2 regions of the Serratia sp. TSA_7 genome follow, and region 1 is predicted to be linked to the other one. Evidence: predicted binding sites of a transcription regulator. Region 1 holds the regulator's gene; the other holds the start of a gene.
The links. The regulator PhoB, encoded in region 1, activates phosphate uptake and scavenging genes when phosphate is short. The targets are predictions, from matches to a motif close to CTGTCATAAAACTGNCNNAT.
Positions count from the first base shown of each region.

Region 1 (16,056 bases):
TCGGCGTCGGCATTCCCGGTACGCTGTCGCCTTATACCGGGCTGATGAAAAACGCCAACTCGGTCTGGCTCAACGGCCAGCCCATGGATAAGGACCTGTCGACGATGTTGGCGCGTGAAGTGCGCATCGCCAACGACGCCAACTGTTTGGCGGTCTCGGAAGCCACCGATGGCGCGGCGGCCGGTCAGAAAACCGTGTTTGCGGTGATTATCGGCACCGGCTGCGGCGCAGGCGTGGCGATTAACGGGCAGGCGCATTCCGGCGGCAACGGTATTTCCGGCGAATGGGGGCATAACCCCTTGCCCTGGATGGATGACGACGAACTGCGTTTTCGCACCGAGGTGCCTTGTTACTGCGGCAAGCAAGGCTGCATCGAGACCTTTATCTCGGGCACCGGTTTTGCAACCGACTATGCGCGCCTGAGCGGCAACCCGCTGAAAGGCCATGAGATCATGACCCTGGCGGCGCAAGGTGATGCCCTGGCGGAGCGGGCCATCGGCCGCTATGAACTGCGGCTGGCGAAATCGCTGGCGCATGTGATCAATATATTCGATCCGGACGTGGTGGTGTTGGGCGGCGGCATGAGCAATGTGGATCGCTTGTATCAGCACGTGCCGCAACTGGTGAAATCCTGGGTCTTCGGCGGCGAATGCGAAACGCCAATACGCAAAGCGATCCACGGCGATTCCAGCGGCGTGCGCGGCGCGGCCTGGTTGTGGCCGCAAGGGTAACCCTTGCAAAAAAGCGCGAGCCTGTTCGCGCTTTAATCCATCCGCAGTGGGCAATTGCCGCACCACGACGATCCTTGCGATCGCATGCTGACGCTGATCCTATTTCACCTCGCTCTCGCTGCGCACCCGCTCGATATGAATGGTCAAAAACATCATCTCTTCGCTGGTTAGCTGGTGTTGGTAATGTTTTTCGATGTGCTGATTGATTTTGCCGGCGCAGGCGAATGACTCGCGGTATTTCTCTTTCACCACCTGGTAGAGCGAATCATCGTCGCTGTCGACGTAGTTTTTCCCCAGCAGGCGCTGAGCGAAGAATTTCAGGTGAGTGACAAAACGGTGGTAACTCAGCGCTTCTTCGTTGTAATCGAAGCGGAAATGGTATTTGACGATGTTAAGGATCTCCTGCATCACGCGGGTGATGTGCAGGGTGTTGTGCATTTCGTCGTTCAACTGGGCGTTGACCAGGTGCAGGGCGATAAACCCGGCTTCGTCCTCCGGCAGGGCGGTGCCCAGCCGCTGGGTGATAAGATCCAGCGCTTCCAGTCCGACGGCAAATTCGGCCGGATAAAGCTTTTTGATTTCCCACAGCAGCACGTTTTTGATGTCCAGCCCCTGGTCGTGGCGTTGCAGTGCAAAGTGAATGTGGTCGGTCAGCGTGATATAGACGATGTTGTGCAGCTTGCCCGGCAGGCGCTGGCGGGCAAGGGTGATGATTTTGTCGGCGGTGGTCACGCAGGCTAGCGGGATCTCCGCCAGCAGCTCTTTGTAGCGTTCGCCCATCTCGCCGCCGTTGGGGGTGAAGATCTTCTCGATCAGACTTTCGTCCAGCAGATCGCCGGCTTTCTTTTTAAACCCTATGCCGCGACCCATCACTACCGTTTCTTCCTGACGGTCGTCCAAGGTAATCACCGCGTTATTATTAAGTATTTTTGCGATTTTCATGGTTGTTCCCTGCTGTTTCAGCGCGCTGAAAACGAAAAAACCTGACGCACGGGAGCGATCCCCTGCGTCAGGTTTTGCCTGTATTCGGATATCTCTTCTCCCCTGGTTTGGCAGGGGAGCTGCATGCTACGCCTGGAGTCTGAGTCACCGGGCAAGGCTGCAGCTTGAAATTCTTAGGTATACAGTAGCAATCCTGTTATCAGCAGCATCATAACCCTTGTCAGCGGCGGCTCAACGCTTTTTACCAGGGAGTGCCGCTGTGGTCACACTTCTCAGTCGCTGCCGGACAACATCAGGTCCTGCGGCGCATTTCGGCGCTGGGTTTTGGTCAGCAGGAAATAGAGATAACCGCAGGCCATCAGGGCGATAAATACCCCGCCGATCACCGGGTTAAACCACAGCATGGCGATCAGGCATACCAGCGCCAGCACCAACGCGATGGCCGGTACCAGCGGGTACCCCGGCGCCAGGAAGCTGCGCTCCAGCTCCGGCGCAATGCGGCGCAATTTGAACAGGCTGAGCATGCTCATCAGGTACATCACGATGGCACCGAATACGGCCATGGTGATCATGGCGGCGGTGAGGCTCATGCCCTGAAGGTTGATCCAGCTGTCGCTGAAGATCGCGGCGATGCCGATCACGCCGCCGGCCAGGATCGCCCGGTGCGGCGTCTGGAAGCGCGACAGTTTCGCCAGCGAGGTCGGCAGGTAACCGGCGCGCGCCAGCGCGAAGAACTGGCGCGAATAGCCGAGAATAATGCCGTGGAAGCTGGCCACCAATCCAAACAGGCCAATCCACACCAGCATGTGCATCCAGCCGGAGTTTTCGCCTACCACCATTTTCATCGCCTGCGGCAACGGATCGTTGATGTTCGACAGTTTACTCCAGTCGCCTGCGCCGCCGGCCAGCAGCATCACGCCCAGCGCCAATACCACCAGCGTCAGAATGCCGGAGATGTAGGCACGCGGAATGGTGCGTTTCGGATCCTTGGCTTCTTCCGCCGCCATTGCCGCGCCCTCGATGGCCAGGAAAAACCAGATCGCGAACGGAATGGCGGCGAAGATACCGGACAGCGCCGCGCTGCCGAAATGATCGCTGCCCGCCCAGCCGTTGAGCACGAAGTTGCTGAAGCTAAAGCCCGGCGCCACTACGCCCATAAATACCAGCAGCTCAAAGACCGCCAGCACGGTGACGCAAAGCTCGAACAGCGCCGCCAGCTTAACGCCGAGGATATTCAGCGTCATAAAAATGGCGTAGGCGCCCACCGCCGCCCACTTGGGGTCAAGCGCCGGATATTGCACGTTGAGATAAGCCCCGATCGCCATGGCAATCGCCGGCGGTGCGAACACGAACTCCACCAGCGTCGCCAGCCCGGCGATCAGGCCGCCGGTTTCGCCAAAGGCGCGGCGGCTGTAGGCGAAAGGCCCGCCTGCGTGAGGGATGGCGGTGGTCAGCTCGGTAAAACTGAAGATAAAACAGCCGTACATGGTCGCCACCATCAGGGTGGTGATCAGGAAACCTAGCGTCCCCGCCACGCCCCAGCCGTAGCTCCAGCCAAAATATTCCCCGGAAATCACCAGCCCGACGGCAATGCCCCAAAGATGCAGGGTGCCCAGGGTAGGTTTAAGTTGCATTGTCATGTTGCTCTCCCGATCGAAAAAACCGCCTGCGCTGATAAAGAAGGTATCCACTCACAACGCTGCAGGTTTTATGCCATGACGACGCCTCTCTGCCAGCACGGGGGCGTGGCTTAAGGGCCGCCTGAGCGCGCACCAAAAGTGGGCAGCGTGGCGACGAAACTGTGCTTTATTGGTGATTTTTTGACCGATGCGGCGGCGGGAGGCGGACCGGCAAGCTGGTACGGAAGTTGCTTACCTCCCTGCACCGTTACAACCACAGTGGAATACATCATGCCGACAGCGCTTTCCTGCCAGCCGGAAGCATGCACTCAGTTGGAAGCCGGTCTGACGCGGCGGGAGAACAAGAGGGAAGGCTATCGTTTCGACTATTCGGTGGAGCACGGCGTGATTTTGTGTCAAAGGCGCAATGCCGAACTGACGCTGGTGGACCGTACCCGCGCCCAGGTGCGCCAAGCGCTGCTGAGCGGAGAACCGGTGCTGGAAATCATCGCCGAGAAAATGGGCCTGTCCGCCGGTTCGTTGCAGCGCCGCCTGCGTGAACAGGGGGCGACCTTTACCGCGTTGGTGGACAAGGTGCGCTGCGAGCTGGCGACTCATTATTTGCAGCAGCGCCACCTGCCGATTGCCGAGTTGGCGCTGCTGCTGGGGTATTCCGACGTCAGCGCGTTTTCACGCGCTTTTCGCCGCTGGTTTGGCATCAGTCCACGCCAGTGGCGGCAACTGCCGGCCTAACTTTCCAGCCGAAACTGCGGCTCCAGCCGGCTGATACCCAGTCCGTTGACCTTTTTCACCTTAATCTGCACCGGAATGCGTTCTTTCATCGCTTCGACATGGCTGATCACGCCGATGGTTTTACCGGAGGCATTCAGGCTGTCGAGGGCGTCCAGCGCGGTATCCAGGGTTTCCGCATCCAGCGTGCCGAAGCCTTCGTCGAGAAACAGCGAGTCGATGCTGGTCTTGTGGCTGACCAGGTCAGACAACGCCAGCGCCAATGCCAGGCTGACCAGGAAACTTTCGCCGCCGGACAGGGTGCGGGTGTCACGCAGCGCGTCCGCCTGCCAGGTATCCACCACCTGCAGTTCCAGCGCGTCGCTGGTTTTGCGTTGCAACAGGTAGCGCCCGTGTAGCCGCCCCAACTGGTTATTGGCCAGGTGTACCAGGTGATCCAGCGTCAGCCCCTGGGCAAATTTGCGGAACTTATCGCCTTCTTTGGAGCCGATCAGCTGGTTGAGGTAGCTCCAGTCGTCGTACTGCTGCTGGCTCTGGCTGATTTGCTCAAACAGCGATTGCTGATTGAGACGGCGTGCGGCGTCGCTTTCCAATTGGTTGCGCACTTCGCCCTGACGCAGTTGCAAGGTTTTCAATTGCTGCGCCAACGCCTCCAGGCTCTGGCTCAGGGCTGGCGCGTCGGCCTGGGTTTCATCCAGCCCTTCCGGGCGCTGTTGCCGCTGTTGTTCCAGCGTATGAACCGCTTGTGCCAGCAGGGCGCTGGCCTCCACCTGCCGCTGGTGCAACCGTTCTTTATGCTGCTGCAATTGCCGGCGCTGTGCGTCATCCAACAGCGCGGCGCTGAAGGCGGCTTCGTCGCTGAATTCGCTGGCGGCCAGTGCTTCCAGCCAGGTTTGTTCCGCCTGTTGCAGCCTCTCGCTCTGCCGTTGCTGCTGTTGTTGCAGGCCGGCAAGCTGGCCGGCCAGGCGATCGCGCTGTTCCTGAGCTTTCTGCCATTGTTCCACCGCCTGATGGCTGGCCTGCTCGCAGGCGGCCAGTTGGGCACGCAGCTGTTCGCGCACCTGCGGAATCTGTTGTTCGCCAAACAGCGCCAGCCGCTGCGCGCGGTGTTCGCTCAGGGTTTTCTCGCCCTCTTGCCACTGTTGTTGCAAGCGCTGCTGTTGCAACTGCGCGTCGGCGTGGTTTTTTTCCAGCAGGGTGAAGCGCTCGTCCAGCAGCGCTTGTTGCTGTTGTGCTTGTTGTTGCTGCGCCTGGAGCTCGGCCAGGGCATCTTTCGCCTGTTGTACCGTCTGTGCTGCCTGCTCGTGCTGCGCCAGCCCTTGCTGGCCCTGGCGTTCTTCGCTGTCGCAGGCGTTCAGCCACTGGCTCAGGCGCTCGGCATCTTGCAGATCGAAATCAAACGCCAGCGGCGCGCTGAGGGTTTGCCACTGTTGGCGCTGGGCGGCGAGTTGCTGCTCGTCCTGCGCTATTTGCTGTTGTTGGCGCTGTTGCTGTTCCTTCAGGCTTTCGCAACGGGTGCGCAGTTCGGTGCCTTGGGTGTACAGCGCCTCGGTTTTGACGCGCATTTCCGCCAGGCGCAATGCCGTCTCGGACGGTTTTACCGCCTGATATTGCTCAATGGCCGGATGGCTGGCGGAACCGCATAACGGGCAGGGCTCGCCGCTTTGCAGCAGTGCGCGCTCGGCTTCAAGACTGACGATGCGCTTTTCCAGCTCAAGGGCTTTTTCCACGTCTAACTGATGCGCTTTTTGCTGCTTGTAGTGCCGCCGCGTTTCTTCCAGCTGTTGCTCATGTTCGCCAAGCTGCGCCTGACGGGCGGTAAACTCTTTGCGCTGTTGTTCAAGCCGCTCGCTGGTCTGGCGGAACAGCGAGGAAAGGGTGAACAGCTGCTGGCGTGCCGGGCGCAGCTCGGCCAACTCGGCCTGACGCCGGCGCAGCGCCGCCAGCGGTGACTGCGCTTCCAGCGCATTTTGCTGCTGTTGCTGCGCCATCAACGCCGCGTTAAGACCGTTAAGCTTCTCCTGATGTTGCCCGGTCTGTGCGGTCAATTGGCTGCGTTGAACGTTTAACTGCTCCAGATCCGTTGTCTGCTGATGGCACTGCCGGGCGGCGTTGTCGCACGCCTGCTGCAATTCCGTCTGCGTTTTTTGCAGCTGAGCAATCTGGTGGTCGAGCGGGACGATCTGCTCGTCGATCAGCCGCTGCTGGATCTGCTGGCGCTCGGCCTGCGCCTGCTGCTCGGCGCGCGCTTTTTCCACGGCCTGCTGCAATGGCGCCATCTGCGCAAGCTGATGCTCCTGCTGCTGCGCCATTTGGGCGATCTGCTGTTGCAGCGCCTGCTGCTCACTGCGGCAGCGGTGACGGTCGTTATGCAGCGGCCGCAGTTTCTCCGCCGGTTCGCTGCGCGCCAACTGTTGCAACTGCGGTTTGGCCGCAGCCTGCTCCTGTTGCACGATGTTCAACTGGCGTTGGTATTCCTGCTGCTGGTGCTGCGTTCGCTGCCACTGTTGCAGCCAGTTCAGCGCCTGTTGCTGTTGCCGGGTCTGCCCGCTGAGGGCGGTTTCCTGCGCGCTCAGCTCAGCTAATTGGCTCTCCAATTGCTGACGCTGTTCGTCATTCAGCAGCTCAATGCCGCTGGCGCGTTGATGCAAGGCGTCCAGATCGGCTTTGGCCTGTTTGTGCTGCTCGAAAACCCGTTCGGAAAGTTGGCCGTAGATCTCGGTGCCGGTCAGCTCTTCCAGCAGTTCGGCCCGGTCATTGGCATCGGCATTGAGGAAGGCGGCGAACTGCCCCTGGGACAGCATCATCGATTTGGTGAAGCGGCCGAAATCCAGCCCGGTGATCGCGGCGGTCAGATCCAGCTTGTCGCGGACTTTATCCGCCAGGATTTTACCGTCTTCACGCAGCGCCAGTTCCACCTTTGGCGCTTGCAGATTGCCGTCCGGCGCATTTTTGGCGCGGCGTTGGCTCCAGAAGGCGCGGTAGCCGACGCCTTTGACCTCAAATTCGACCTCCGCCAACGATTCGGCGGTGTGGCGCGTCATCAGTTCGTTTTGGCTCGGTGTCACGTTAAGGCGCGGTGTCTGGTGGTACAGCGCCAGGCAGATGGCATCCAGCAGGGTGGTTTTGCCCGCGCCGGTTGGCCCGGTGATGGCGAACAGCCCATTGCTGGCAAAAGGCTCAGCGGTGAAATCGATCTTCCACTCGCCCTGCAATGAATTGAGGTTCTTCAGCCGCAGGCTCAGGATTTTCATTGGGTCGGCTCCTCGTCGTTGTGCCGTACGGCCTCGACCACCTGATGGAACATTTGGCGCATCCGCTGCTGGCGAGGCTCAGTGATTTCCGTCTCCTGCGCCAGCCGCCGCTCGAAGACCTCATCGACGCTCAGTTCGTTGAGCGTTTCCTTGTCCTGCTGTTCGAGGGCCTGGCGGCGCTGTTCTTTACTGCGGCGCAGCAATACCACCTCCACCGGCAGTTGATCCGCCAGCAGTTGAATACGGCGCTGAATGTCGCTGAGGTAATCTTGCGTGGCCACTTCGATATCCAGCCATACCGGCAGTTCACCTTGATAATCGGCGAACTGCCGCAATTGTTGCTCGATCTGCGCCAAATCGCCCTTGATCAGTTGCATTGGCTGGAAGCTGGGGATATCCAGTGCGGTGACCTGTTGCAGGGCGCCTTCGACGAAATCCACCATAAACACGCTCTTGGGTTTGCCCAGCTCATCGAAACTGAGCGGGATAGGCGAACCGCTGTAGCGGATATGCTCGGATTTGGCGACGTTCTGCGCCCGGTGAATATGCCCCAACGCAATGTAGTCGGCCGGCGGAAACGCCTGCGCCGGGAAGGCATCCAGCGTGCCGATGTAAATATCGCGCACCGAATCGGAGGTGGTAACCCCCACGGTGGTCAGGTGGCCGGTGGCGACAATCGGCAAGGTTAGCCCCAGTTCATCGCGGCGTGCGCAGGCCGCTTGGTAGAGCTGTTGATAGTGTTCCGCGATCGCCTCTTGCAACGCCTGCTGCTTTTGCGCGCCCGATTCGCCGGCGCGGCTGGTCGTCAGATCGCGCGGGCGCAGGAACGGGATGGCGCACAACACCGCACCCGGTTGGCCGTCGCGTTGGTTAAGCACCAGGATCTGCTGCCCGATGTCGCTCTGGGCGTTGGCGATCACCGTTGTATTCAGGCAAGAAAGCAATTCACGCGATTCATTCAGGGTTGCCACGGAGTCATGGTTACCTCCCAGCACCACCAGTTGGCAGCCGGTACGCTGCAGCTCCACCACGAAGCGGTTATACAGCTCGCGGGCGTAACTCGGCGGCGACCCGGTGTCGAACAGATCCCCGGCGACGATCAGCGCATCCACCCGTTGCTGTTCGATTTGCTCGATCAGCCAGCGTAAAAAAGCCTGGTGCTCGGCGGCACGGCTTTTGGTGAAAAAGTACTGGCCAAGATGCCAGTCAGAGGTGTGGATCAGGCGCATGACACTCCCGGGGCGATAAACTAATGGGGGGATTATAAAGGGGGCAGACTCTCCTGTCGTGACGCAATGATTATGACAACTGAATGATTTTTCTTTGAAGCTGGAAATAATCGCTATGCTTACTGGCTATAACAGGCTGGTTTTTTCATAAAAGTGTCACAAAACTGACGCATAATGGCGCCCGCAATCAACTGTGATCGCTAACACATTGGCAGGATTGACGATGGCAAGACGCATACTGGTGGTGGAAGACGAAGCGCCGATCCGTGAGATGGTGTGCTTTGTGTTGGAACAGAATGGTTACCAACCGTTGGAAGCCGAGGATTATGACAGCGCCGTGACGCGCCTGTCTGAGCCGTTCCCTGATTTGGTGTTGCTCGACTGGATGTTACCCGGCGGTTCCGGTATCCAGTTTATCAAACACATGAAGCGTGAAGCGCTGACCCGCGATATTCCGGTGATGATGCTGACCGCACGCGGTGAAGAAGAAGACCGGGTGCGCGGCCTGGAAGTGGGTGCGGACGATTACATTACCAAGCCGTTCTCGCCGAAGGAACTGGTGGCGCGCATCAAGGCGGTAATGCGCCGCATTTCACCGATGGCGGTGGAAGAAGTGATTGAAATGCAGGGGCTGAGCCTGGACCCTTCCTCACATCGCGTAATGGCTAATGAGCAGGCGCTGGATATGGGGCCGACCGAGTTCAAACTGCTGCATTTCTTTATGACCCATCCGGAACGTGTTTATAGCCGTGAACAGTTGCTTAATCACGTCTGGGGCACTAACGTTTATGTGGAAGACCGCACCGTTGACGTGCATATCCGCCGGCTCCGCAAGGCGTTAGAGACCACTGGTCATGACAAAATGGTTCAAACCGTTCGGGGCACCGGCTACCGATTCTCAACGCGTTACTGATCGCGTCGCGCTGGAGAATATGCTGTGCTAGAACGCCTTTCCTGGAAGAGGCTGGCCCTGGAGCTGGCTCTTTTCTGTTTACCTGCCTTACTGCTGGGGCTGATTTTCGGCTATCTGCCCTGGCTGCTGCTGGCCGCCGTGCTGGCGGCGCTGGTCTGGAATTTCTACAACCAACTCAAACTTTCCCACTGGCTGTGGGTCGATCGCAGCATGACGCCGCCGCCTGGGCGCTGGAGCTGGGAGCCGCTGTTTTACGGCCTCTACCAGATGCAACAGCGCAACCGTCGACGTCGCCGTGAACTGGCGTTGTTGATCAAACGTTTTCGCAGCGGCGCGGAATCGCTGCCCGATGCGGTGGTGATGACCACCGTCGAAGGCAATATCTTCTGGTGCAACGGGTTGGCGCAGCATCTGCTGGGATTCCGCTGGCCGGAAGACAACGGCCAGCACATCCTTAACCTGTTGCGTTACCCAGAGTTCAGCCACTATCTGCAACAGCAGGAATTCACGCGGCCACTGACGCTGCAACTCAATAACGAGCACTATGTCGAGTTCCGCGTGATGCCCTATTCGGAAGGGCAACTGTTGATGGTGGCGCGCGACGTCACCCAAATGCGCCAGCTTGAAGGCGCGCGCCGCAACTTCTTCGCCAACGTCAGCCATGAGTTGCGTACCCCGCTGACGGTATTGCAGGGCTACCTGGAGATGATGAGCGACGAGGAGCTGGACGGCTCGTTGCGCGGCAAGGCGCTGGGCACCATGCAGGAACAGACCCGGCGTATGGACGGGCTGGTCAAACAGCTGCTGACGCTGTCGCGCATTGAGGCGGCACCTAACGTCGATATGAACGAGCGGGTCGATATTCCGCTGATGCTGCGGGTGTTGCAGCGTGAGGCGCAGTCGCTGAGCGGCGACAACCATGAGATTACCTTCCGGGTGAACGAGCAGCTCAAGGTGTTCGGCAACGATGACCAACTGCGCAGCGCGGTGTCGAATCTGGTGTATAACGCCGTCAATCACACGCCGAAAGGCACCCATATTGAGGTGAGCTGGCAACAGACGCCAAACGGCGCGCAATTCCAGGTCAGCGACAACGGGCCGGGCATCGCCGCCGAACATATCCCGCGCCTGACCGAGCGTTTCTACCGCGTCGATAAAGCCCGTTCACGCCAGACCGGCGGCAGCGGGCTGGGGCTGGCGATCGTCAAGCATGCGCTCAGCCACCACGATGCGCGGTTGGAGATCCTCAGCGAGCAGGGGATCGGCACCCGTTTCATCTTTACCTTGCCTAACCGGTTGATTGTTCCTGCAGCTTTATCAGAGAATGCGGTGAAAAATTAACGCGCGAGAGGCTGGCATGATCCGAATTACCCGATGGTTGTTGCTGTGCCTGGCGCTGCTGGCGAGCCGCGGCGCACTGGCGCAGCCGGACGGTATGCTGTCCGGCAACCTGTCGAGCGTCGGCTCCGATACGCTGGCGAATCTGATGGCGCTGTGGGCGCAGGACTTCAGTCAGCACTACCCTAACGTCAATTTGCAGATCCAGGCCGCCGGTTCTTCAACCGCGCCTACCGCACTGGCGGCGGGCGCAGCGCAGCTTGGGCCAATGAGCAGGCCGATGAAGGCGGCGGAAGTGTCGGCGTTCGAACACCGTTATGGTTATGCGCCGCTGGCCGTGCCGGTAGCGGTGGATGCGCTGGTGGTGCTGGTGCATCAGGACAACCCGTTGCGTGGCCTGAACCTGCAGCAGCTCGACCGCATTTTCTCCGCTACCCGGCGCTGCGGCGAAAGCCGGCCGCTGATGCGTTGGGGCGAATTGGGGTTGACCGGCAGTTGGCAACAGCGCGACCTCCAACGTTTCGGGCGTAACTCCGCCTCCGGCACTTACGGCTATTTCAAACTGCGCGCCCTGTGCGGCGGCGATTTTATGCCGCGGGTCAATGAGCTGCCCGGTTCGGCCTCGGTGGTGCAGGCGGTGGCCGGCTCGCTGAACAGCATTGGCTACGCCAGCATCGGTTTTCGCGCCAGTGGCGTGCGTCTGCTGCCGCTGGCGGAGTCGGGTGAAAACTATGTTGTCCCCAATGATACCAACGTGCGCAACGGCAGCTATCCGCTGTCGCGCTATCTGTATATTTACATCAACAAGGCCCCCAACCAACCGCTGGAGCCGCTGACCGCCGCTTTTCTCGATCGCGTGCTGTCCGATGCCGGGCAAAAGCTGGTTAATCATGACGGTTACCTGCCGCTGCCACCCGATACGCTGCGTAAAACCCGGCTGGCGCTGGGCCTGAAGTAATCCTCCAACGGGCGCCGAGTGGCGCCCAACGTGAATTTCTCTCAACACCAATGAAAATTATTCTATTGCCGCCCGACAAGCGGCGTGACAGGATGCTCCCCAATGGTTTTTTTGGACGTCTGGATGTCCAAAGTGACTCGGCGTAATAGTTCACACTGTCAATCATTGAAGCAAAGAGGCCCGATCCTTTGCCTGTCACCGGGAGTCATAAATATGTGCGATTGCAACCACGCCTTTCACGCTGACGTTGTCGGCAGCCTGTTGCGCCCTGCGGCGCTGAAAACCGCTCGCCAGCAGTTCCAGCAAGGCGAAATCGATGCCGCCCGGTTGCGCGCGGTTGAAGACGAGCAGATCCGTTTGGCGGTGGCAAAACAGAAAGACCTCGGTTTGGCGGTGGTGACGGACGGCGAATTCCGCCGTGCGTGGTGGCACTTTGACTTCCTGGAAGGACTGGACGGCGTGGAAGGTTATGATGCGGAGCAGGGGATCCAGTTCAACGGCGTGCAAACCCGCGCACGCAGCATCAAGGTGGTCGGTAAAGTGGGCTTTAACCCCCAGCACCCGATGCTGGCGGATTTTCGTTTCCTGAAGGCGACGGCCGGCGATGCGGTGCCGAAAATGACCATTCCCAGCCCGAGCGTGCTGCACTTTCGCGGCGGGCGCAAGGCCATCGACAGCCAGGTTTACCCGGATCTGAATGTCTATTTTGACGATCTGGCGCAGACCTACCGCGATGCGATCAAGGCGTTTTATGATGCAGGCTGCCGCTATCTGCAACTGGATGACACCGTCTGGGCTTATCTGTGCTCGGACGATCAACGACGGCAGATCCGCGAGCGCGGTGAGGATCCGGATCGTCTGGCCAAGATCTACGCCGACGTGCTGAATGCGGTGATCGCCGGCAAACCGGACGATCTGACCATCGGCTTGCACGTGTGTCGCGGTAATTTCCGCTCTACCTGGATCTCCGAAGGCGGTTACGAGCCGGTGGCGGAAATCCTGTTCGGCCAGGTGAATATCGACGCTTTCTTCCTGGAATACGACAACGAGCGCTCCGGGGGCTTTGAGCCGCTGCGTTTTATCAAACCCGGTAAACAGCAGGTGGTGCTCGGCCTGATCACCACCAAAAACGGCGAGCTGGAGAACCCGGAGCAGGTGAAACAGCGTCTCGAGGAGGCCGCGCAGTTTGTCGATCGCCGCCAGTTGTGCCTCAGCACCCAGTGCGGGTTTGCCTCGACCGAAGAGGGCAATAGCCTGAGCGAACAGCAGCAGTGGAATAAGCTGCAAAGCGTGGTGAATATTGCCCGAGAGGTTTGGTAAGCGCGCAGATCCCGTTCAGACCACGCGAAAACCGATCGTTTATTGGCGTTTTCGCGCGGTCTCAAGCCGGATGTTTCACGGTTTGTGAATGGGACGCTCAAAAATGATACAAATCATGTAGTGTATATTTATTGATAGCCAATATGATCGACTGGTGACAAAAGATTATCTGGTCGATAGCTCTGGTTTTTGTCACGCGACTTGCCTTTCAACGCTATAAACGTTTAACTTACCCCCCGTTGTCGGACTAAACCTCCATTTATAACTCCTAAAACTCTGTCCATCATCATGAGTGGTCAATTTCGAATAAGGACAAAACGCCGGACGTTACGCGTTTTCTGCTCTTGTTGGTCTCACGATGAAAGGGCAAGCCGGCAACCGGGTGGGGGCATTACGCCACCACGATATCGGGTACTTTTTTTCATTTGAACAGGCAACACGACATCGTATGAGTCATCGTTTAACGTCAAAAGATATTATTGCGCTGGGTTTTATGACCTTTGCCTTATTTGTCGGTGCCGGGAACATCATTTTCCCGCCGATGGTCGGTTTACAATCCGGTGAGCACGTCTGGACCGCAGCAATCGGCTTCCTGATTACCGCAGTCGGTTTGCCGGTGATAACCGTTATCGCTCTGGCACGCGTTGGCGGCGGTATTGACGCCCTTAGCACGCCGATTGGCCGCAGCGCCGGTTTGCTGCTGGCGACGGTCTGCTACCTGGCGGTTGGCCCGCTGTTCGCCACCCCGCGTACCGCGACCGTGTCCTTTGAAGTGGGTATTGCACCGCTGACCGGCGATGGCGCCATGCCGCTGTTTATCTACAGCCTGGTGTATTTCGCGCTGGTAATCGGCATTTCACTGTATCCGGGCCGCTTGCTCGATACCGTGGGCCACGTGCTGGCTCCGCTGAAAATCGTTGCGCTCGGCGCACTCGGCATTGCGGCGTTGGTTTGGCCGGCGGGCACGCCTATTCCGGCTACCGAAATTTATCAGCACGTTCCTTTCTCTTCCGGCTTCGTCAACGGCTATCTGACCATGGATACGCTGGGCGCGCTGGTGTTCGGCATCGTCATCGTTAACGCTGCGCGTTCCCGCGGCGTGAAAGATGCCGGCCTGCTGACGCGTTACACCATTTTGGCCGGCCTGATCGCCGGTGTGGGCCTGACGCTGGTTTACCTGAGCCTGTTCAAGCTGGGTTCCGGCAGTGGCGTGTTGGTGCCGGACGCGACCAACGGCGCGGTGATCCTGCACGCTTATGTGCAAAACACCTTCGGTGGGTTGGGCAGCTTCTTCCTGGCGGCGCTGATCTTCATCGCCTGTATGGTGACTGCGGTAGGCCTGACCTGTGCCTGCGCCGAGTTCTTTGCTCAGTACCTGCCGTTCTCTTATAAAACGCTGGTCTTTATTCTGGGCCTGTTCTCGATGGTGGTTTCCAATCTGGGCCTGAGCCATCTGATCCAGATCTCTATCCCGGTGCTGACCGCGATTTACCCGCCGTGTATCGTGCTGGTGGTATTGAGCTTCACCCTGCGCTGGTGGAACAGCGCGACGCGCATCATAGCGCCGGTGATGCTGGTCAGCCTGTTGTTTGGTATCCTTGACGCGGTGAAAGCGTCCACCTTCCAGCACCTGTTGCCGGAGTGGACCAATCACCTGCCATTGGCTGCGCAGGGGTTGGCATGGCTGTCGCCTTCTCTGCTGATGCTGGTGTTGGTCGCGATTTATGACCGGGTTTGTACGCGTTCTGAAGTGACCGCGCACCCATAATCCCCCGGCTGAATTTTGGGCCACGGACTTGTCCGTGGCCTTTTTACGTTTAAAAAACACGGGTTATTTTCATGCAACAACAGTCACCCTCCGCCCCTGCGGCCAATAAGCTGAAGCGCGGTCTCAGCACGCGTCATATCCGCTTTATGGCTCTCGGCTCGGCCATCGGCACCGGCCTGTTCTACGGTTCGGCGGACGCCATTAAAATGGCCGGCCCGAGCGTTTTGCTGGCATACCTGATTGGCGGCGTCGTCGCTTTTATCATCATGCGCGCTTTGGGCGAGATGTCGGTCAACAACCCGCAGGCCAGCTCGTTCTCTCGTTATGCGCAGGACTACCTTGGCCCGATGGCCGGGTATATCACCGGCTGGACCTACTGTTTTGAAATTCTGATCGTCGCCATCGCCGATGTGACCGCGTTCGGCATTTATATGGGCGTCTGGTTCCCCGAGGTGCCGCACTGGATTTGGGTGCTGAGCGTGGTGCTGGTGATTGGCGCCATCAACCTGATGAGCGTGAAGGTGTTCGGCGAGCTGGAGTTTTGGTTCTCGTTCTTCAAAGTTGCCACCATCATCATCATGATTGCCGCCGGTATCGGCATCATCATTTGGGGGATCGGCAACGGCGGGCAACCGACAGGTATCCATAACCTGTGGTCCAACGGTGGCTTCTTCAGCAATGGTTTTATCGGCATGATCCTGTCGCTGCAACTGGTGATGTTCGCCTATGGCGGCATCGAGATCATCGGTATCACCGCCGGTGAAGCCAAGGACCCGAAAACGTCGATTCCCAAGGCCATCAATTCGGTGCCGTGGCGCATCCTGGTGTTCTACGTCGGTACGCTGTTCGTCATCATGTCGATTTATCCGTGGAATCAGGTGGGCACCAACGGCAGCCCGTTTGTGCTGACCTTCCAGCACATGGGGATTACCGTGGCTGCGGGCATCCTCAACTTTGTGGTGATCACCGCGTCGCTGTCGGCGATTAACAGCGATGTGTTCGGCGTCGGCCGCATGCTGCACGGGATGGCCGAGCAGGGTCATGCGCCGAAGATGTTCAGCAAGGTGTCGAAGCGCGGCATTCCGTGGGTTACGGTGTTGGTGATGATGCTGGCGTTGCTGTTGGCTGTTTACCTCAACTACATCATGCCGGAAAACGTGTTCCTGGTGATTGCCTCGCTGGCGACCTTTGCCACCGTGTGGGTGTGGATCATGATCCTGTGCTCGCAGATTGC
Region 1 is NZ_JBQZFU010000006.1:100,071-116,126, reverse strand. Features, by position in the region: gene mak (fructokinase) at 1-731, shown strand, start outside; gene licT (BglG family transcription antiterminator LicT) at 831-1,673, opposite strand; gene eat (ethanolamine permease) at 1,946-3,313, opposite strand; partial or broken gene ACUTQW_RS18545 (helix-turn-helix transcriptional regulator) at 3,737-4,045, shown strand; gene sbcC (exonuclease subunit SbcC) at 4,042-7,296, opposite strand; gene sbcD (exonuclease subunit SbcD) at 7,293-8,525, opposite strand; gene phoB (phosphate response regulator transcription factor PhoB) at 8,749-9,438, shown strand; gene phoR (phosphate regulon sensor histidine kinase PhoR) at 9,463-10,779, shown strand; gene ACUTQW_RS18520 (PstS family phosphate ABC transporter substrate-binding protein) at 10,796-11,734, shown strand; gene ACUTQW_RS18515 (cobalamin-independent methionine synthase II family protein) at 11,948-13,054, shown strand; gene brnQ (branched-chain amino acid transport system II carrier protein) at 13,503-14,822, shown strand; gene proY (proline-specific permease ProY) at 14,894-16,056, shown strand, end outside.

Region 2 (16,056 bases), on a different contig from region 1:
GATATTTGGTGGGCAGGCACCGGCGATCCCCATATGCAGGCCGCCAACGAAGGCTTAACCCAGCCCTATAAATCGCCGCTGCTTGACCAACAACACGACTGGGCGCGCAAGCAGGCGGAGAGTGCCGACTACCGCACCGTGGGCGTTTACGCCGGTGCGCTGGGCTGGGGCTACAACACCAAGCTGCTGGCAGAGAAAAAACTCAAAGTCCCGGCCTGCTGGGCCGATCTGCTGGATCCGGCCTACAAGGGCGAGATCCAGATGGCCAACCCGAACTCCTCCGGCACCGCCTACAACACCCTCGCCACGCTGGTGCAGATCATGGGCGAAGACAAGGCTTTCGATTACCTGAAAAAACTCAACGCCAATATTTCGCAGTACACCAAATCGGGTTCCGCACCGGTTAAAGCGGCGGCCCGCGGCGAAACGACGGTAGGCATCGTCTTTATGCACGATGCGGTGGCGATGCAGGTCGATGGTTTCCCGGTGAAGGCCATCGCGCCCTGCGAGGGGACCGGGTTTGAAATTGGCTCCATGTCGATTGTCAAAGGCGCGCGCAACCTTGCCAATGCCAAGCTGTGGTACGACTGGGCGCTCGGTGCCGAAGCACAATCGCACATGAAAGACGCCAAATCCTTCCAATTGCCGTCAAACCGCGAAGCGGCGATCTCGGAATATGCGCCGCGCTTCGAGAACATCAAACTGATCGACTACGACTTTAAAACCTACGGCGCCACGGAAAAACGCAAAGAGCTGCTCAGCCGCTGGGATAAAGAGATCGGCTCCGGCGCGCAGTAATTCCCGTCCATTCCCTCTCGCACTTTCTGCCGTTGCCGATGAACCGGGCGTGGCACGCCGCGCCCGCACGGCTCGCAGAAAAGGAATAATGAACGATCGAGGTTACGATGAATGCTCAAAACCGCCGCTTAGACGTGGCTCTTGTGCTGGGCGCGCTCGCATTGCTGCTGCTGCCCTGGTACAGCCAGGAAGCCGGATTCTTCGACTTCAGCTGGTTGAATACGCTGTGGCAGGATCGGGAAAGCGCTCCTGCGCTGTGGCAAATCCTGGCTTTTCAACGCCCGTGGCTGGCTATTGCGCTGCTGTTGCTGCTGGTTTGCTCGCTGGGCCGCCTGCTGCAGGTGGGCCGGTTGCGCTCGCAGTTACTGATGTCTGCCGCCGCCGCAGGCATCCTCTTCCTGCTGTTTGAAGGCCACGCCATAGGTTACAGCGGCTGGAACTGGCAATGGAGCGAGCAGTTGTTTGGTGCGCTCGGCGACGGCCAACCCGCCTTTGGCGCCGGCGCTATTGCGTTGCTCACCGCGTTTTTGCTGCTGTTCTCTTTTGGATTGGCCGAGCGTGGCGTGCTGAAGGGGGATGCCTTTGTGGTGTCCTCGATCGTGCTGCTGGTCGCGTTGGTCAGCTCCTTCGTGCTTTACCCGGTACTGAGCATGTTTGTCGCCTCGGTGCAGGACGCTGACGGCGCGTTTAAACCGGACGGCCTGATCGCCAATATGCAGGATCCGGCGATCTGGAGCCTCGGTTGCCTGAAAGGCGGCAGTTGCGGCACCGCCTGGCGCACCCTGTGGCTGGCGCTGATGACCGCCGGCGGATCGACTCTGCTCGGCCTGGCCTTTGCGCTGGCCGCCACCCGCACGCCGCTGCCGTTCAAGAAAGGGCTGCGCCTGCTCAGCGTGCTGCCGATCATCACGCCGCCGTTCGTCATTGGCCTGGCGCTGATGCTGCTGTTTGGCCGTTCCGGCATCGTCACCGAGCTGCTTTCCACCCTGTTCGGCATCGAGCCGGGGCGTTGGCTGTACGGCCTGACCGGGATCTGGATTGCCCAGGTGCTTTCTTTCACCCCGATCGCCTTTTTGGTGCTGATTGGCGTGGTGGAAGGCGTCAGCCCTTCGCTGGAAGAAGCCTCGCAAACGCTGCGCGCCAACCGCTGGCGCACCTTCCGTTACGTTTCGCTGCCGCTGATGGCGCCCGGCCTGGCCAATGCTTTCCTGATCAGTTTTATCGAAAGCATGGCGGATTTCGGTAACCCTATGGTGCTCGGCGGCAGCCACGGCGTGCTCTCGACCGAGATCTTCTTCTCGGTGGTAGGGGCGCAAAACGATCCGAGCCGCGCGGCGGTGCTGGCGATCATCCTGCTGTGCTTTACCCTCAGCGCCTTTGTGTTGCAACGCCTGTGGCTGGCGGGAAAAAGCTTCGCCACCGTGACCGGTAAAGGCGATTCAGGCATGCACTGCGGCCTGCCGCGCGGGCTGCGCTATGGCGTTTACGGGCTGGTGATCCCCTGGGGCCTGTTCACGCTGGTGGTGTACGGCATGATTTTAATCGGCGGTTTTGTTCAGTCGTGGGGGCTGGACAACAGCCTGACCCTGGCGCATTACACCCGCGCATTCGGCTTCCAGTGGAGCGGCGGCCAGATCCTCTGGACCGGCGTCGCCTGGAACTCGTTCTGGACCACCCTGGAAATCGCGCTGATCGCCGCGCCGCTCACGGCCATCGTCGGCCTGCTCACCGCCTGGCTTATCGTGCGGCAGAAGTTTGCCGGCCGCCAGACCTTCGAGTTTATGTTGATGCTCAGCTTTGCCATCCCCGGCACGGTGATCGGCGTCAGTTACATCATGGCGTATAACCTGCCACCGCTGGAAATCACCGGCACCGCCCTGATCCTGGTCGCCTGCTTTGTGTTCCGCAACATGCCGGTGGGCGTGCGCGGCGGCATCGCGGCCATGAGCCAATTGGACCGCAGCCTGGATGAAGCGTCGCTGACGCTGCGCGCCGGCAGCTTCCGCACCCTGCGCAAGGTGATTTTACCGCTGTTGAAACCCGCCATCAGCGCAGCCCTGGTCTATGCCTTCGTGCGGGCGATTACCTCCATCAGCGCGGTGATTTTTCTGGTCAGCGCCCAGTACAACATGGCCACCTCCTACATCGTCGGGCTGGTCGAAAACGGGGAATACGGCGTGGCTATCGCCTACTCCTCCGTGCTTATCGTGGTGATGCTGGCGGTGATCCTCACTTTCCAACTGCTGGTCGGCGAACGTCGCCTGCGCCGCGTATCCCGTATCGCCACACCGCCGGTGGCATCGCCGCCGGCCTTACAACAGGAGACTGCCGTATGACCGCCATTCGTTCCGGCTCGGTGGTGTTTGAAAACGTCACCAAACAGTTTGCCGATTTCACCGCCCTGCCCGGCCTCTCGCTTACCGTCGAACCAGGCACGCTGGTGACGCTGCTCGGCCCCTCGGGCTGCGGCAAAACCACCACCCTGCGCCTGCTGGCTGGCCTGGAGCACCCGACCGCCGGGCGCATCCTGATCGGCGGCAAAGAGGTGACCCATCTGCCCGCCAACGAGCGCGACGTGGCTATGGTGTTTCAATCCTACGCGCTGTTCCCGCATATGAACGCGCTGGACAACGTCATGTACGGCCTGCTCGCCAGCAAGCTGCCGCGCAAAGAAGCGCTGGATCGGGCGCACGAAGGGCTGAAGCTGGTCGGGCTGGAAAACATGGGCAAGCGCCTGCCCGCCGAGCTGTCCGGTGGCCAGCAGCAACGCATCGCCGTGGCGCGCGCGTTGGTGCTGGAGCCGCAGGTGCTGCTGCTCGATGAGCCCTTATCCAATCTTGACGAGCGGCTGCGGCGCCGCGTACGCACCGAGATCCGCGATTTGCAACAGCGCCTCGGGTTCACTGCGGTGTACGTGACCCACGATCAGGAAGAAGCGCTGGCGGTGTCCGATAAGATTATCGTCATGAAAGAAGGGCATATTGCCCAGCAGGGTGCGCCGCAGGAGCTTTATCACTCGCCCGCGTCGGTGTTTATCGCCGATTTCATGGGTGAGGCCAATATCCTGCCCTGTGACATTGAACGGGTGGACGGTGGCGAAGCGCTCATCAGCCTGGGTAGCCGTCAGTATCGGGTGCCGGGTGCCAAAGCGCGCCCCGGCGCCGCGCAACTGTCCGTGCGGCCGCAATTCATTACTTTGCATGCGGAGCAGAGCGGTGCATTGAACGGCGAGGTGACCCACAGCACCTGGCTCGGAGACCATATCGAGTATGAAGTGAAAACCGACCTCGGCGCTCTGTTTATCGTCGATGTGCAGATGGAACGCCAACTGGCGCCGGCCACGCGCGTGGCCATTGATTTCAAACCTCAGGGGCTGGCGCTGATTGCCCAGTGACGGCCCGCAACTTTAAGGATCTGCTATGAACGAACAAATCTCCCGGCGTCTGGCGCTGGCCGAACGGGTGGCGCGCGAGGCGGGAGCCAAGGCGCTGGACTATTTCAACCGTCGCGAAAGCCTGGTGATCGAAACCAAACGCGATGCGCAGGACGTGGTATCGATCGCCGATCGCGAGGTCGAGCTGCTGATCCGCGGACAGATCGCCCAGGCGTTTCCGGACGACGGTTTTCTCGGTGAAGAGTTCGGCCTGCAACCCGGGAATTCAGGCTATCACTGGGTGGTCGATCCGATTGACGGCACCAGCCCCTTCGTCAACGGCATGCCGAACTGGTGCGTGTCCATTGCCGTCATTTATCAGGGCGAGCCGGTGATCGGCGTGATCATGGCACCCTGCCAACAGGAATGCTTCATCGCGGCGCAAGGTGCGGGTGCCACGCTCAATGGCAAACCGCTGCATGTGGATCCGGCGCGCACCTTGCAAAACCACATCACCGGGTTTGGCGCCAACAGCTATGTGGCACCTGAACGCGTCGGTGAAATCGCCGCCGAGATCACGGCGGTCGGCGGCAATTTCTTCCGCAACGGTTCCGGCGCCATGATGCTGGCATGGGTCGCCGCCGGGCGGCTGGTCGGTTATTACGAACCTTATATGCACGCCTGGGACTGTCTGGCGGGTTATTGCCTGGTGAACGAAGCCGGCGGCTGGACGCATCCGTTTAACGCTCAAGGGGAACAGCTGTTGCGCGGCGCGCCGGTGCTGGCGGTGGCCCCTGGGGCCAAAGACGAGTTAATGCGTATCGCGCGGTTATGATACTGCGCTGAAAAAAATCGTCCCCTGAGGGGACGATTTTCTGGCGTCTGGCATCGCAGGCGCAGCATGCAGCGCCCCTGCTCGGGTAACCGACTACAACCCGCGTTTTTCCATCAGCAACGCGAGATCGACCAGGCGGTTGGAGAAACCCCATTCGTTGTCATACCAGGCCAGGATCTTGACCAGCTTGCCGCCGATAACCAAGGTAGACAGCCCGTCGATAATGGACGAACGCGGATCGCCTTTATAATCGCTCGACACCAAAGGTTCATCGCTGTAGCCAAGGATCCCCTTGAGCGGCCCCGACTCCGCCGCCTGGCGGAAGGCGGCGTTGATTTCTTCGCTCGTCGCTTCGCGTTTCAAGGTCACCGTTAAATCAACGATAGACACCACCGGGACCGGCACCCGCAGCGAGTAGCCGGTCAGGCGGCCATCCAGCTCCGGGATCACCTTGCCGAGCGCTTTGGCCGCGCCGCTGGAGTAAGGCACAATCGACTGAGCGGCAGCGCGCGCGCCACGTAAATCTTTTTCCGGCTGATCGTGCAGTGCCTGGCTATTGGTGTAGGCGTGGGTGGTGTTCATCAGGCCGTATTCAATGCCGAAGGTCTGATGCAGCACCTGCGCGGCAGGCGCCAGCCCGTTGGTGGTGCAACTGCCGTTACTGACCACCCGATGCCTGGCCGGATCGTAATCCTGATGGTTAACGCCCATCACTATGGTGATGTCGTCGTTCTTGGCCGGCGCCGAGATGATAACGCGCTTGGCACCGCCTTTCGTGATGTGCACCTCGGCCTGGCTTTTGTCGGTAAAAAAGCCCGTCGCTTCGATCACGATGTCGACGCCGACGCTGTTCCACGGGATTGCGCCAGGATCTCTTTCAGAGAAAACATGAATCGGCCGGCCATCCAGCTGCAGCTGGTTTTCACCGGCCTCGACGCTGGCGGCCAAGGTGCCTGACAGCGAGTCGTATTTCAGCAGATGCGCCAGAGTTTTGCTGTCGGTCAAATCGTTGATCGCGACAACCTGAAAGTCACTGCGCCCTAATGCCGCACGTAAAACATTGCGCCCGATTCTGCCGAAACCGTTAATGCCTACTTTGACCATGATCTACCCCTTCGTTATTGTCTCTGCCTGCCAATCTAGCCGGGAGAGACACATGGCGCAAATGACGTTTATAGATCAATTTACGCCAAATTGCGCGAATGGAAACGATCGCGGTACTCGGTAGGCGTCAGTTGCAGGTTTCTTTCGAACACGCGCCGCAGGTTGAGGCCATTGCCGAAGCCGGTGGTCACGGCGATATGCTCGATGCCTTCCGCACTCTGCTCCAGGCGCTGCCGGGCGGTATGCAAGCGCCCTTCTTCGACGAATTTGGCGGGAGAGATGCCGGTCTCGCGGGTGAAGACGCGCGTAAAGTTTCGCGGGCTCATGGCGACCCTTTCGGCCAGTTTCTCAACGGAAAGATCGCCGTCCAGGTTTTCCAGGATCCAGGACTGGAGATCGCGGATCGGGCCAGGCGTTTTGGCCTGATTCAACGGATAGCGGCTGAACTGCAACTGCCCGCCGGGGCGACGAAGAAACATCACCAGATCTTGCGCCACTTCGCGTGCCTGAATAAAACCGTAATCGTCTTCCACCAGCGCCAGAGTGAGATCGAAACCGGAGCTGACGCCGCCGGAGGTCCAGACGGGCCCGTCCTGAACGTAGATCGGCCCGTTTTCGACCTTCACCTTCGGGAAACGAGATTGCAGGGTATCCAACAAGCGCCAGTGCGTCGTCGCCCGGCGCCCTTCGAGCAAACCGGCCTCGGCAAGCAGCAGGGCCCCACCGCAAACGGAAGCGATACGGCGTGCGTTGGGGGCGGCGCGACGCAGCCAGCCTGCGACAAACGCGCCTTCTTCCTCGGTCGCCCCCTTTCCGGTGACAATGACAGTGTCACGTTCCTGTTCAGGGTCGAGATCGGCAAGGCGGTGATCGGCCAGCAAATTCAATCCTGATGACCCATGCACCACCCGATGAGATTGCGTGGTGGCGACCTCAATCCGATAGAGCGGAGCGTCGTTGGGCCTCAAGCGGTTGGCTTGCATCAGGATATCGGCGATACCCGCCGACTCAAACAGCATGCCCCCTTCGGGGACGATAATCAGGAATGTATGCATGGCTTTAAAATACAATTTGAGCAAAATAAGTCAATAACGCGCATTTCATGCCACCCTGGCCGCCACCGATTTTCCGCTCAGGATATCGCCAGCGCAACGCCGGTAACGCGTTCGAGTTCCGCCAACAGCGCATCCTGAAAAGCCGGATCGCCCGCGGCGGCATGCGGCTCCAGACGGCGCTGGTGATGCCAATAACCGCCGGAAACGCCGGCCTGCGCATCTTCGCTGGTGACCAGCCACTCTTGCGTCAGGTGCCCCAGGCGCAGATCGCCGGGCGCATTTTCGCCGCCCATTTTGGTCGGCACCCAGCCGGGATCGACCGCGCTACTGACCACGCCCGGCCAACGCCGGGCTACGGCGGCGGCGAGCGCCGTCACCCACAGTTTGCTGTCCGAATAGGAGACGGCCGCGTGCCCGCGCCAGTCCACCTTTTCCAACGCGGCGCGGCCGTCAAAATGCATGCTGCTGCTCAAATACACCAAACGCGACGGGCGAGCGATAAGCGCCGTCAGCAGATAAGGCGCAATCACGTTGACCGCCAACACCTGCGGCCCGGTGAAGACACCGGCATTGTGAATGACCGCATCCGGACGCCCGATGCGGTTCACCTGTTCGGCCACCTCTCGGGTCTGCTGCAGATCAGACAAATCGCCGGTGACCGCCAGCGCGCCGCGGTCCAGCAAATCGCGCACGCCGTGAAGCCGGCCTGGCTCGCGCGCGTGAACGATCACCTGATGCCCTTCGCCCAGCAAGGTTTCCGCTGCCGCGCGCCCCAGCCCGTCCGCCGAGCCGGTAATGAAAATACGAGACATGGCCAGCTTCCTTTTATTGTTGAGACATCAACGCCAGCCCAGCGCCGGAGCGACATGGGTGAGGATCGACTCAATCACGTGCGCGTTGTAATCGACGCCCAACTGGTTAGGCACGGTTAACAGCAAGGTGTCCGCCTCGGCAATGGCTTCGTCCTGCGCCAGCTGTTTGATCAGTTCTTCCGGTTCGGCGGCGTAGCTGCGGCCAAAAATCGCCCGGGTTTGCTGGTCGATATACCCGACCTGATCGCCTTCCTTGCCGCTGCCGCCGAAGTAGCTGCGGTCCTGCTGGTTCAACAGCGCAAAGATGCTGCGGCTTACCGACACGCGCGGTTCACGCGGGTGGCCCGCCTCTTTCCAGGCGGCGCGGTAAGCGCGGATCTGCTTGGCCTGCTGAATGTGGAAGGGCTCGCCGGTTTCGTCGTTTTTCAGCGTCGAGCTTTGCAGGTTCATCCCCAGTTTTGCCGCCCACACCGCCGTGGCGTTGGAGCTGGCCCCCCACCAGATGCGATCGCGCAGGCCGGCGGAAAAAGGTTCGATGCGCAGCAGCCCCGGTGGATTGGGGAACATCGGCTGCGGGTTCGGCTCGGCAAAGCCCTCACCGCGCAGCGCGTCGAGCAACACCTCGGTGTGGCGACGGGCCATATCGGCCTCGGTCTCGCCTTCTGCGGGCGTATAGCCAAAATAGCGCCAGCCTTCGATAACCTGCTCGGGCGAACCGCGGCTGATGCCGAGTTGCAGCCGTCCGCCTGAAATCAGATCGGCGGCTCCGGCGTCTTCCACCATATAAAGCGGGTTTTCATAGCGCATATCGATCACGCCGGTGCCGATCTCTATGCGCTGGGTTTTGGCGCCGACGGCGGCCAGCAGCGGGAACGGGGAACTGAGCTGGCGGGCGAAGTGATGCACGCGGAAATAGGCGCCATCCGCCCCGAGCTCCTCTGCGGCGACCGCAAGATCGATGGATTGCAGCAGCGCATCCGCCGCCGAACGGGTGCCGGACTGTGCCGAAGGCGTCCAGTGACCAAAAGAGAGAAAACCGATCTTCTTCATGGGAGTGTTCCTCAGAGTCAACATTACCGGATTACAGTGCAAAAATGCCGCCGCCGGTGCCAGAGAAATCGTCGCGAACCGCACTAAACGAACCGATTGCCGCTCCCGTCGTTCCCCCTCGTCCGAGCATTGTAATCAAAAAGCAAATATCGTATAACAGGCTCCTCCGAGGGGTGTCCTGTTACGGGCTGAGATGGCGCAAGCCGAACCCTTTGAACCTGATCTGGGTCATGCCAGCGAAGGGACGGGTCGGCAATCACTCCCTCGGTCATTGCCTGTTCATACCTCAGCGCGCCCGGATCTCCACTCACTTTTGGAGGTCCCATGTTTACTCCCCTTTTCGATAACGGTCTTTACGGCCGGCTGCGCCAACAGGCAGGCCCGGACTGGCAGGACTACGTTGCTCATCCTTTTATTCGGCAACTGGCCGCCGGCACGCTGCCTGAATCCGCGTTCCGCCGCTATCTGACCCAGGATTATCTGTTCCTGATCCACTTCGCCCGCGCTTACGCCCTGCTGGTGAGCAAGCTGCGCACGCTGCCGGAGATGCGCGCGGCCACTGCTTCGCTCAATGCCATCGTCGCCGAACTGCCTTTGCATCTGGCTTACTGCGCCGGTTGGGGGCTGGGCGAACCCGAGATTGCCGCCGAACCCGAGGTGGCGGAAACCCTGAACTACACCCGCTATGTGCTCGATATCGGCCACTCCGGCGATGCGCTGGATCTGCTGGCGGCGCTGATGCCCTGCGTCGCAGGCTATGCCGAGATTGGCTTGCGCCTGCTTGACGACCCGGCGACGGTGATGGAAGGCAATCCTTACGCCTCGTGGATCCGCAACTATGGCGATAAAAACTATCTGGCCGGCGTGCAGGCGGCCCTCGACCTGCTGGAGAGCGTGGGCCGGCAGCGTGGCGCAGAAAGCCGCTTTGCCGAGCTTGCGGGGATTTTCACCACCGCCACCCGGCTGGAGTCCGCCTTCTGGCAGATGGGGTTGAACGCCTCATGAGTGACCGCATCGCGCCGCCCGGCATTCAGGTGCGGGATCTCAGCCTGCGTTTTGGCCGGCAGGTGATTTTCGATCGGCTGAGTTTTGATATCGCCGGCGGCAGCGTTGTCGCCCTGCTCGGCGCCAGCGGCGCGGGCAAAACCAGCCTGCTGAAGATTATCGCCGGGCTGATGCGGCCCACCGCCGGCGAAGTGACCGGCAGCGATGGCCTGCCGATAGCCGGCCGCATCGCCTATATGGGGCAAAAGGACCTGCTCTATCCGTGGCTGACCGTCGCCGAAAACATCAGCCTCGGTGCGCGGCTGCGCGGTGAAAAAACCGACCGGGAATGGGCCGGGCATCTGCTCGAGCGCGTGGGGCTGAGCGGTTACGCCAAAGCCCTGCCCTCGGCGTTGTCCGGCGGCATGCGCCAGCGCGCCGCCATCGCGCGCACGCTGTATGAACGCCAGCCGATTGTGCTGATGGACGAACCCTTTTCGGCGCTGGACGCCATCACCCGCGCCATGATCCAAACCCTGGCGGCCGAGCTGTTGGCGCAGCATACCGTGCTGCTGATTACCCATGATCCGATGGAGGCCTGCCGCCTGAGCCATCGCCTGCTGGTGCTCTCCCGCTACCCTGCCGGCATTGACGATACGCACGTCATCAGCGGCCTGCCGCCGCGCGCGCCGGACGATCCCCATCTGCTGAAAAGCCAGGGCGAGCTGTTGCAGCAACTGATGAGGGCCGCCGAATGAAGCTACGGGTTGAAAACCGCCTGTCGCGGGTGCGCCGCAGCCTGACGGTGTTCGCCGGTTTACTGCTGCTGTGGTGGCTCATCACGTTGGGCGATATTCCCGCCTTTTTGCTGCCTTCCCCCTCTGCGGTGGCGCAGGCGCTGTGGAGCGGGCGCGCCTATCTTGCTTATCACACGCTGATCACCGCCTCGGAGATTGCCTGCGGGCTGGGGATTGGGGTATTGCTCGGCGCCGCGCTGGCGCTGTGCATGATCTATTCGCCCCGTCTGCAACGCTGGCTGATGCCGCTGGTGCTGACCAGCCAGGCGATACCGGTGTTTGCGCTGGCGCCGCTGCTGGTGCTGTGGTTCGGCTTCGGCATGAGCGCCAAAGTGGCGATGGCGGTACTGGTGATCTTCTTCCCGGTCACCTCCGCATTCTTTGATGGGCTGCGCCGGGTCAATAACGATTATCTCGATCTGGCTCGCACCATGGGCGCTTCCCCCTGGGCGCAACTGCGCCATGTGCGGCTGATGGCGGCGCTGCCGGCCTTTGGTTCCGGGTTGCGCATGGCCGCCGCCGTCGCGCCCATCGGCGCGATTATCGGCGAATGGGTCGGCTCGGCGGAAGGATTGGGCTACGTGATGCTGAACGCCAACGCGCGCATGCAGACCGACGTCTGCTTTGCCGCGCTGTTTATTCTGGTGCTGATGACCGTCTTGCTGTGGATGACGGTGGATGCGCTGCTGCTGCGCCTGATCGACTGGGCGCCGGAAAACGACTGATAACTTTTTAACGACTGGGGTAAGAAATGATCAAGCAAACCTTCTGCGGGCTGATGCTCAGCGCCGCTCTGGCCGGCAATGCTGCCGCCGCCGAAAAACTGACGCTGGTGCTCGACTGGTATATCAATCCCGATCACGCACCCATCATGGTGGCCGAGCAAATTGGCGCCTTCAAGGCCGAAGGCCTCGAGGTCAAGATTGTGCCCCCTTCCGATCCGGCGCTGCCGCCGCGCCTGGTGGCGGCAAAACAGGCCGACCTCGCCATTACCTATCAGCCGCAATTGCACTTCTTCGCCGATCAGGGCCTGCCGTTGGTGCGCGTGGGCACCCTGATTAACTCGCCGCTCAATACCCTGATGACGCTGGATAAAAGCATCACCTCGCCGGCGGATCTCAAAGGCAAAAAAATCGGCTATTCCGTCAGCGGCATCGAGCAGGCCACGCTGGCCACCATGGCCAAGCATGCGCATCTCGACCCGAACGACATGAAGCTGATTAACGTCAATTTCCAACTGACCAGCGCCCTGTTGGCGGGCCAGGTCGATGCGGTAATCGGCGGTTATCGCAACATTGAAGCGCTGGAGCTGAAACTGCAGGGGAAAAATCCGGTGGTGTTCAACGTCGAGGACTACGGCGTGCCGGCCTATGACGAACTGATCATCGTCGCCAACCGCGACGCGGTAGCCGAGCCGAAGATCAGGAAATTCCTCGCCGCGCTGAAAAAAGGCAACGATTATCTGCAGGCTCACCCACAGGAAACCTGGCTGGCCTTCGCCAAAACCCATCCGGAGCTGAACACCGAACTGAACAAGCAGGCGTGGCAAGCGAGCTTGCCGCTGTTCGCCACCGATCCGGCCAAACTGGACACCGCGCGCTACCAGGCTTACGAACAATTCCTGTTCGACAACAAACTGATCAAGAAAATCACCCCGGTGGAACAATACGCCGTGGAACTGCATTAAAGGTTATTCGCGGGGGCGCTGTATGCAGCGCCCCTACCCTTGAACAACGAAAGCCCGTTGCCAGCCGCCTCACGCCGCAGGCGCCACCGTCACCTCGCCCTGCCCGCTGCGCTTCAGCGCCTGCTGCACCAACCCGCTGGCCTTGCATCTTTCCACAAAACAGCGCACATAGGCTGCCCCCTGCTCTTTACCGCGCGGCACCGCCATCGCCTGGTGAATCGCGGTAAAATGCCCGTCCAGCACCCGGTATCCCGGGTTCGCCGCAGCGGCGGCAAGCAGCGGTTGACGCACGCCCGCAGCGGCGTCCAACGCTTGCTCGAAGAATAAGGTGATCGCTGCGGGAGAAGTCTCTGCCCGCACCAGCTGCGCCTGCTTTAAAGTACGCGACAGATACAGGTCATAGGCCGCGCCCTGGCCCACCGCAATGCATATGCCAGGCCTGTCGAGCTCGGCAACCTGCCGATAAGGCGCCTCCTGCGCCACCAGATAGGTGCCCTCAATAATGACGTAAGGCGCACTGAAGGCGATTTGCTCCGCCCGCACCGGTTCGATGGCCATAAAGGCGACATCCCAGGCGGCGGTTTCCAGCGCGGCGAAAACCTTGCCCGCCGCATCATAGGTCACCAGCTCCAGCGCTACGCCCAGCTCATGCGCCAGTGCGCCGGCCAGCGTGACCGACACGCCTTGCGGCTCCCCATCCGGCCCCCATTGCGCCAGCACCGGATTGCCTAAATTGATCGCCGCGCGCAGTACGCCCTGCGGCGCCAAATCATCCAGTACGGCAGTGGAAATGCTCTGCATGTTTTCTCCTGAACAGGTTAATGCGCCTCGCCGGTCTGCAATCAGCGCCATTCATTAATGGTAGAGCCAAATGCCCGGTGAGCAATATTTCAGCGACCCACGCCTCTCAGCAGTGACCAGGGTCACAATATTGTCACAAAATTGTTCATTCGCGCCTGGCGGCCACCCCGCTGTGCAAACGCGCATTGACCCTGGCGCGTTCAATGCGCTATACCCTTCCTCTTTCGCGCTGCGACAGGGCCAGCAGCCTTTGCCAGGGCAGTTAAGATTTTCTTTTTAACCAGACAGGGTACGGTGGATGGTTTCAGCATTAGTCTCGTTCGCACTTTTTTTAGCCTCAATCTTGATCTACCGGAACAAGGCCGCCGCCAACCGCTGGTGGCTTTCCATTTTGCTGATCCTGCTGGGCAGCTATCTGATCCTCAACGTTATCCTGATCGCCAGTAACTATTTTACCGGCGACGGCATCACCGATGCGGTGATCTACACCCTCACCAGCAGCCTGAAAGGGGCCGGCGTCAGCAAGTACGTGCTGCCGTTTATCGGCCTGCTGGCGGTGCTGGCGTTGATTTTCGCCGTGCTGGCCTGGAGCCTGGTGCGCCACAAAGCGAAAAGCAGCAGCGTGGTTTACAGTGTGATCGCCGTGCTGTTGGCGCTGTTCTCCGTCGGCACCACCCCGGCTTTTCAGGATATTTCGCTGCTGCTCAGAAGCCAGATTACCGGCGATACCGCCGATTTTTACACCTACTACAAAGCGCCGAAAAAGAGCCTGCAGGGCAAAGCGCCGAACCTGGTGTACATCTATGCCGAAAGCCTTGAGCGCACCTATTTCGACCCGGAAGTCTTCCCCGATCTCGCCGACGAGCTGAATCGGCACCGTGAAAACGGCATCGATTTCAGCAATACCCAGCAGTTGCCGGGCACCGGCTATACCATTGCCGGCATGGTGGCTTCGCAGTGCGGCATTCCGCTGTTCGCCCCGTTCGACGGCAACGCCTCCAGCGCCGTTTCCACCTTCTACCCGGAAAACGTCTGCCTGGGCGACGTGCTGAAAGCCGCCGGCTACGACAATTATTTCTATCAGGGCGCTGAACTGGCCTTCGCCGGCAAAGACACTTTCCTGAAATCGCACGGCTTTGACCACGCCTACGGCTACAAGGAGTTGCGCGAGCAGGTCCGCGATCCGGGCTACAAAAATGACTGGGGCTGGTACGACGATACCGTGCTGGACGTGGTCTTCGACAAGTTCGTCGAGCTGTCGCAGCAGAACAAGAAGTTCTCGCTGTTTGCGCTGACCGTGGACACCCACCACCCGGACGGGTTTATCTCCGCGAGCTGCAGTAAAAAATCTTATAGCCGGCAGAACAAAGAGAACCGTTCGCTGAGCGCAGTGGCCTGTAGCCAGCAGCATATCGCGGCCCTGATCGACAAAATCAAAGGGTCGGAATACTTCAAAAACACCGTGATCGTGGTGTCTTCCGATCATCTGGCGATGAACAACACCGCCTACGACATTCTGACCAAACAAAAGCGCCGCAACCTGTTCTTTATTATCGACGGCAGGCAGCCGCAAAGCGCGCAGCATAACGAAAAGCGCAGCACGCTGGACAACGGCGCCACTGTGCTGGACGTGATGGGCGGCGACAACTATATCGGCCTCGGCCGCAGCAGCCTGTCCAGCCCCACGCTGGCTACCGTCTTCTTGAATATCGAAGAAAAAATCAACGGCTGGAAACCGGCGGTGGTGAAGCAATGGGGCTTCCCGAACAGCATTTCCGACTACCAGTTGGATACCCAGCGCAACAGCTTCACCTTCTCCGGCATCAGCTTTAAGGTACCGTTTATCCTCAAGGTGACGGACAATAAAATCGAACCCATGTTTAACGTCTATCTTTCCACGCCGCTGAAAAAGCAGCTCGCCGGCCTGGGGGCGGGTGAAAAGTTTGTCTGGGTAGATAAATGCTATGAGATTGGCCGGGTGTGGGCGCCCGAACTGGCGCTGAGCACCGACACCTGCGTGGCCTCCGGCAATCTGGCCGCTCCGCCGCATATCGTGCAGGCCAAGGGCGGCAACTACCGCGGCAAAGTCAGCTTTACCGAGCCCGCAGCGGACAGCGTTGCCGCCTACCAGAACGCCGTCGACAAGCTCAAGGTGGACGACGCCGCCGTTAAATATCAGGCGGACGCCATCGCCTTTATGCTGCCGGGCATGCCGCAACAGGTGAAGGCAATCACCGGCGTATCCAGCGTCGAGGACTGGGGCCGCTGGTCGGACGCCAACCTCGCGCCGGCGGTCAACATCGACTATGTCGCCCCGCTGCCGCCGACCTTCGATCTGGTGCTGCGCGCCCGTGCCTACGGCAAAAACGTCGGTGCGCCGATCTCGGTGCGCGTGGGCGAAGAAGAGCAGTTCGTGTCGCTCGGCGAGCAGGACACCACCGTCACGTTGCGCTTCAACAACCCCGCCGGCGCGCAAAACATCAGCATTACGCCACCGGCCCCGACCGAACCGCAGGAAGGCGCCAACGGCGGCTTTACCCCGAAAAAACGCGGCATCGGCCTGGTTTCGCTGAAGGTGGAACAGGCAGAGCCGGCCTCCTGATCGCAACGCCGCAGCGGCAGCCCTGCCGCTGCGCTTTACTTTTTCTCCGGTTCCATTTCGGCAAAGCTTTTGCGCCCAGCTTCAGCTAACCTGTTGTGATAAATTGCTATAACCAAATTAGTTGGCGTTACCTCAAGGCAGCAAGAGCCTGGCACCCC
Region 2 is NZ_JBQZFU010000001.1:1,864,694-1,880,749, forward strand. Features, by position in the region: gene ACUTQW_RS08855 (ABC transporter substrate-binding protein) at 1-798, shown strand, start outside; gene ACUTQW_RS08860 (ABC transporter permease) at 906-3,134, shown strand; gene ACUTQW_RS08865 (ABC transporter ATP-binding protein) at 3,131-4,192, shown strand; gene ACUTQW_RS08870 (inositol monophosphatase family protein) at 4,218-5,006, shown strand; gene gap (type I glyceraldehyde-3-phosphate dehydrogenase) at 5,100-6,110, opposite strand; gene ACUTQW_RS08880 (GlxA family transcriptional regulator) at 6,191-7,165, opposite strand; gene ACUTQW_RS08885 (SDR family NAD(P)-dependent oxidoreductase) at 7,243-7,977, opposite strand; gene ACUTQW_RS08890 (LLM class flavin-dependent oxidoreductase) at 8,005-9,027, opposite strand; TPP riboswitch at 9,187-9,289, shown strand; gene ACUTQW_RS08895 (TenA family protein) at 9,352-10,032, shown strand; gene ACUTQW_RS08900 (ABC transporter ATP-binding protein) at 10,029-10,769, shown strand; gene ACUTQW_RS08905 (ABC transporter permease) at 10,766-11,533, shown strand; gene ACUTQW_RS08910 (ABC transporter substrate-binding protein) at 11,560-12,495, shown strand; gene ACUTQW_RS08915 (ABC transporter substrate-binding protein) at 12,565-13,296, opposite strand; gene opgB (phosphatidylglycerol--membrane-oligosaccharide glycerophosphotransferase) at 13,595-15,898, shown strand.
Region 2: the regulator PhoB is predicted to act here: its motif matches at 13,416-13,435, upstream of opgB (phosphatidylglycerol--membrane-oligosaccharide glycerophosphotransferase).